Linked DNA regions of Butyricimonas faecihominis. The protein of the gene in region 1 interacts with the protein of each later gene in a pairwise test. Links are inferred from orthologs where the notes say so. Each region holds a gene or a part of one and is shown on either strand. Other genes may lie near its edges. The genes, in order: R8806_RS03185 and rsfS.

The links.
Region 2: the proteins of R8806_RS03185 (region 1) and rsfS interact in binary tests that used the Escherichia coli proteins (3 or more experiments, as listed by UniProt). The link is inferred for Butyricimonas faecihominis from one-to-one orthologs.

The regions. Positions count from the first base shown.
Region 1 is NZ_AP028155.1:769,506-772,736, forward strand. What follows is about bases 211-3,109. They hold R8806_RS03185 (ATP-binding protein), read left to right. Parts: upstream 211-1,069; coding sequence 1,070-2,149; downstream 2,150-3,109. Other genes in these bases: R8806_RS03180 (DUF5691 domain-containing protein), read left to right, coding at 211-946; R8806_RS03190 (DUF5682 family protein), read left to right, coding at 2,267-3,109. Outside these bases: more of R8806_RS03180, read left to right, coding at 1-210; more of R8806_RS03190, read left to right, coding at 3,110-3,231.
Region 2 is NZ_AP028155.1:507,985-511,062, forward strand. What follows is about bases 62-2,807. They hold rsfS (ribosome silencing factor), read right to left. Parts: upstream 1,740-2,807; coding sequence 1,383-1,739; downstream 62-1,382. Other genes in these bases: ftsH (ATP-dependent zinc metalloprotease FtsH), read right to left, coding at 62-1,374; R8806_RS02125 (flavodoxin family protein), read right to left, coding at 1,969-2,547. Also shown: more of ftsH, read right to left, coding at 1-61. UniProt on the Escherichia coli protein: Functions as a ribosomal silencing factor. Interacts with ribosomal protein uL14 (rplN), blocking formation of intersubunit bridge B8.

The DNA.
Region 1 (3,231 bases):
CACTCATGCTGACCGGAAACTGATACTTTCACGGGTACGTCGTGAGAATCCTGCCCGGGGTATCGAGATGTTACGTGCTGAATGGAAAAACGAGTCTGCCCAGCATCGTGCGGAGTTTCTGGCTTGTCTGGAGACTGGTTTGTCGGTAGCGGATGAGGATTTTTTAGAGGAAGTACGGGGTGGTGACCGGAGTTCTACCGTGCGGGACGAGGCGTTGCGTCTGTTACGTATGATCCCGGAATCCCGAATCTTGCACTTGTTTGCCGAGACGTTAAAGAAGCATTTGCATTATCGTCGTTTGCTTGGTTGGTCTGTGGATCCGATTGCTTACACGGAAGAATTCAAGAAGTTAGGAATAAACGAAGTGAGTAGTAATAAAGGCGAGAGCGACAGTGATTATATCCTGCGACAAATGGCACAATGTATGCCTTTGTCCTTTTGGTGCGAGTTTTTCGATTGTGATCCGGAGACGGCAGCTCAGCGGATGCGTAAATCACCCCCTTTTTCAAAACATATTTACTTGACGGACACGATACTGGGTTATAAAGACCGGGATTGGGCTTACCACGTGCTGAAAGATGAACGGGTACTTCAGTCATCCGACTTGATGCAATTGGTTCCCTTACTATCCGTGGAACAGCGGGAGCAATTGAATTTAAGCGGGAAAGCCGACCGGAATTTTTATATCAGTCAATGGTTCGGCGAGGACGACGGCGAGTGGGGAGAGAAATTCTCCCGGGGTGTGTTGAAGATGATTTACGCCATGGATTATTGTTATTACGATCGTCCGACTTGTGAGGCGCTGGCTTTACGCCTTCCTGCCTCGATGTATGATTACGTGTCCACTTTAGGGGCGTCACGGGAGAGTAGTGCTAGCCACTGGGAGTTCACGGTTCGTTTGCAACAACTGTTATTGATGAAAAAGGAAATAATACAAGCGTTTTAATTTTAGATTTATGATTTTAGATTTTAGATTTTAGATTTCAGCCGCACGGGGCTAGCGCTTTTTAAAGGATTCTTTCATCTAAAATTGTTTGGGTATAAGAGACAAATATCAAAAAGTAAAAATATGGGTTTATTATTAAGACAACACGCGGAACAGCAATTCGAGGAAGAGTTGCACGAGTTAAAGAAGAACGAGACAAATAAAGTACCGGAAAACTGGCAACTATCCCCGCAATCGGTGGTTACCTACCTGATGGGCGGGAAACTGGCAAACGGTTTCGAGGTGACCCCGAAGTATATCGGGCATCGTCGTTTGATGGAGATCGCCGTGGCCACGCTGGTCACGGATCGGGCATTATTGTTGTACGGTCTGCCGGGTACAGCCAAGAGCTGGGTAAGCGAGCATCTGGCGGCGGCTATATCCGGAGATTCTACCTTGATCGTGCAGGGAACGGCAGGAACGGGCGAGGAGGCCATCCGTTACGGGTGGAACTATGCCAAGTTATTAGCCGAAGGTCCTAGCGAGGGGGCTCTCGTGCAAACTCCCGTCATGCGTGCAATGAAGGATGGTAAACTGGCCCGTATAGAGGAGTTGACCCGTGTCGGTTCGGACGTTCAGGACACGCTGATCACGATTCTTTCCGAGAAGACATTGCCTATTCCCGAGCTGGATCGTGAAATACAGGCTATCCGGGGCTTTAACGTGATTGCTACTGCCAATAACCGGGACAAGGGTGTAAATGACTTGTCAAGCGCTTTAAAACGCCGTTTTAACACGGTAATCCTGCCTTTGCCCGACACGATCGACGAGGAAATCGACATCGTGCGTCGCCGGGTGGAGAGTTTCGAGGCCGTTATGGACCTTCCGGCAGAGAAACCTGCACTGGAAGAGATTCGCCGAGTGGTTACCATTTTCCGGGAGTTACGTCAGGGAGCAACCGAAGATGGTAAGACCAAGTTGAAAACTCCCAGTGGTACGCTGAGTACGGCCGAGGCCATCTCCGTCGTGAATAACGGTTTGGCCATGTCCGGGTATTTCGGTGATGGCCGGTTAAACGCCACGGACCTTGTATCGGGAATTATCGGGGCGGTTGTGAAGGACCCCGTGCAGGATCAGGTGATATGGCAGGAGTACCTTGAAACGGTCGTGAAGGGACGCGATGGCTGGAAGGACATCTACCGGGCATCTAGGGAAATGTTATAGTGACTAGTTTTAGATTTAGAAATCGGATTGATTCGGTGATTTAGTGATTTCCGATTCGGTGATTGTAGAATCACGGAATCATGTAATCGACAATCACGTAGTCATTTAATTTATACAATGGTTGATGGAATACATTTTTTAGGCATACGGCATCATGGTCCGGGGTCAGCCAAGAACGTACGAGCGTACTTGGAAGAACTGGAACCCGATGTTATTTTATTGGAAGGTCCCCCGGAGGCGGAGCCGCTTTTGCCGGGAGTACTTCATGAGCAGATGAAACCGCCCGTGGCCTTGCTGGCGTATCAGCCCGACGAGCCTCGAAGGGCCGTGTTTTATCCTTTTGCCGAGTTTTCACCCGAATGGCAGGCCATGTGCTATGCCATGAAAAAGGAGGTGTCATTACGCTTTTTTGACTTACCTTTGGTGCATCATTTAGCTCTTTGGAAAGAACGGGAGGAACAAGCCGTGGCCGGGAAAACCGGCGAAGAGGGGGAGTGCGATGAAGTACAGGGGGAGGCGTCCGCAACCGAGACCCCGGAAGAAGTTCGGGTAGTTGACGTTCCGGAATTACTGCCCGTTGATCCTTTTGCTCATCTGGCGAAAGCGGCCGGGTACGATGATCCGGAATTGTGGTGGGAAGTGAACTTTGAGAATCGTCAGCGTAACGAGGAGGTGTTTGCCGCCGTGAAAGAGGCTGTTTCGGTGTTACGGGAGTATTTCCCCAAGACCGATCGGGAGACTTTGTTGCGGGAGGCGTGGATGCGTAAGATGATCCGGGCTGCCCAAAAAGAGGGTTTCAAACGTATAGCCGTGGTGTGCGGGGCTTGGCACGTGCCGGGTCTGGAGAAGATGCCCACGCAGAAAGAAGACAACGAGTTATTGAAGGGATTACCGAAAGTGAAGGTGGAGTGTACGTGGATTCCGTGGACTTACGATCGGTTGTCTTTCCGGAGCGGTTACGGGGCGGGAATCGTTTCCCCGGGGTGGTACGATCATTTATGGCATTATCCGGATGACGACGGAACCCGTTGGATGAGCAAGGTGGCCGCCCTTTTCCGGACGAAAGGAATGGATATTTCCGT
Region 2 (3,078 bases), 260 kb from region 1 along the record:
GACTTTACTACGGTTTTCAAGTCCGCCCACGATACGATCGATTGAATCCAAGAAATCCTGTTTTTCCACGGCCGATTTATTTTTCCGGGCAGCGATCAGCGCGGCCTCGTTTGCCACGTTGGCGATGTCCGCACCGGAGAATCCCGGGGTTTGTTTTGCCAAAAAGGCATAGTCAATATCTTCGGCGAGTTTCAACGGTTTCAAGTGAACTTTGAAAATCTCTTCCCGGTCTTTTAATTCCGGAAGGTCCACGTATATCTGGCGGTCGAAACGTCCGGCACGCAACAAAGCGCTATCCAAGATGTCTGCCCGGTTCGTGGCTGCCAGTATGATCACACCCGAATTGGTTTCGAAACCGTCCATTTCGGTCAATAACTGGTTCAGCGTGTTTTCGCGTTCATCATTGGCTCCCATGTTCGGGTTTTTCCCTCTGGCCCGACCGATAGCGTCGATCTCGTCAATAAAGATGATACAGGGGGCTTTTTCTTTGGCCTGTTTGAACAAGTCGCGTACGCGGGAAGCTCCCACACCGACGAACATCTCCACGAAGTCCGATCCCGACATGGAGAAGAACGGTACGTTTGCCTCTCCTGCCATGGCTTTTGCCATCAAAGTTTTACCGGTTCCCGGAGGGCCAACCAGCAAGGCTCCCTTCGGAATTTTACCTCCCAGCTTGGTGTATTTATCCGGGGATTTGAGGAAAGACACAATCTCTTCCACCTCTTGTTTGGCCTCGGCTAACCCGGCAACATCTTTGAAGGTAATTTTTATGTTGGATTCTTTGTCAAACAATTTCGCTTTGGATTTCCCGACATTGAAAATGCCGCCACCGCCACCACCTCCGCCGGCTCCCTTGCTCATGCGGCGCATGAAGAATATCCAGATTCCCACGAATATGGCGATGGGCAGGAATAGTGTAATGACTTCTCCCCACCAGTTGAAATCGTCTTTATAGTCAATGAACACGTCGGATGCCTCTTCCGGGTACTCCTTCTGTGCATCCTGTAAATTCTTTTCAAATTGCTCCAGAGTTCCGAAAGGTACGTAGTATTGCGGACCTATACTTTTCTGGTTAAATCCTTTTGCTACAAGGTCGCTGTGGGTTTCCACTTTCTCCGGTTTCAGAGTGATTTCGGCTTTACCGCCATTTCTGACGATGTAAATATCCTTTACCTCACCTTTCGCTAAAAGGTCTGTTTTAAACTTCTGCCACGAGATCCGTTCAGGATTCGAAGGCATGCTGAAAAATTGAATCCCGATAATGAAAGCGGCAATGATGATAAACGACCAGTAGCCACCGAATTTCGGGCCTTTATTGTTTTTCCCACCGACAGGGGGGAAGTTGAAACTATCCTTTTTGTTATTTTCTGCCATATTTAATTTTAATTTTCTTCTACATTCGTTATTTCCGCGTCAGCCCAAAAATCTTCAAGTTGATAATAATCTCGTTGTTCTTTTTGAAATATATGTACAACCACATTTCCGTAATCCAACACCACCCACTGGGCTTGTTGTTCTCCTTCCACGTGCAATGGTTTTTCTCCCAATTTCTCGTTGACTTCGTCGTAGACAAAGTCTGTAAGACTGGCCACGTGCGTGTTGGAAGTTCCATGACATATTACGAAAAAACTACAGAAACAGTTCTCAATTCTTCTCAAATCAATTTTTACAATATCAACAGCTTTATTTTCGTTCAGCGTTTTAATAATTTGTTCCACTAATTTTTCTGCTCCACTCATTCTTTAAAAACTAATTTCTAATTAAGGTACAAATATACATTTTAATATTTAATCCAAACGTGTTTTACGGGTACACTTCACTGTTTTTTATACAAAAAACGTACCTGTAATTTGTGTTTCCAGTTATTATGACGAATTGGCATAAAATAAGTTCGGTTTTTGTCCCGTTTTTTATGGCAAAGGATGAACTCCCGGGTGGTTTATTTTTCTTAATTAGTTTGTATTGTAATTATTTCAGGGTTTTGAGGGCGATTTTTCGACAATGCCGGAAATCTTTTTCCTGCAAGGGGGATTTTTTCGTACCGCCTCTCTCGACGGTGGCGATGATCTTGAATCCGCTCCATTTGAGAATTTCCTTTAGTGCTTTGACGGTTCCTCTCGTTTGGTTGAAAAGTATATTGAACGGGTAAGGAGTCGTGCAGGTACTCACGATGATGGCTTTTTTCCCCTTGTGTAGCGGTTGGGGAATCCCTTTCGGGCTTTCGCCCATCATCCCGTAAACGATGCGGTCGAACAGGATTTTTAATTCTCCCGGCAAGTTTCCCCAGTAACACGGGGCGCCGATAACCAGCACGTCGCACGAGTTTATTAACCGGAGCGTGCTTTGAGCCCCGTCTTCCGGGAGAACACAAGCTAAGTTTTTCCTGCAACTCATGCACCCGTTGCATGGTCTTACCTGTAAATCGTGAACATGTACGGCTGAAACGTTCGCTCCCTGTTTTTCAGTTTCTTCTTTTATGGCCTCCAACATTTTCGAGATGTTCCCGTTTTTCCGGGGGCTTCCGTTTATAATCAGTATTTTCTGCATGAGATCGTTAATGGTGAATTTGTGATCATCCAAAATTAGCTATTTATTTTTACTAGGAAAGATATTGATTGTGTAAAAAATGAATATCCTTTTTTAAAGGTAATAATATACCATTGTACGGGATAGGTCTGGGGGGTAGGTACGGGGTGATCTATTATTAATTGTGTGTTGCATGTTGAAGTAGGAATAGGGTGTATGTTATCTTTGTATAAATCCTGTTAAAATGGCGGCTATAATCGGGCGATAAGGCGGCGATGATCGGGCGAAGGCGCCTAACAGGCAGGCAACAGTCTGGTAACAGTGAGGCAATTCGGATAGGAACGGCAAGTAAAACGATTATTTTAGTGTAGGAAAAAAGTTGGAAACGTGATGGAATCTGAAATTATTACTATATTTGGAATGGCGGAAATAAATCCGGTACGTGAAGACATCGGGAGATGATTTTTGCCGCTAATGAATTGAATAATACTAGTTTATCTTCTTGTATAAGGAGATATGTCCGATAGAAAAAAGAATGATTAAGAGTTAAGA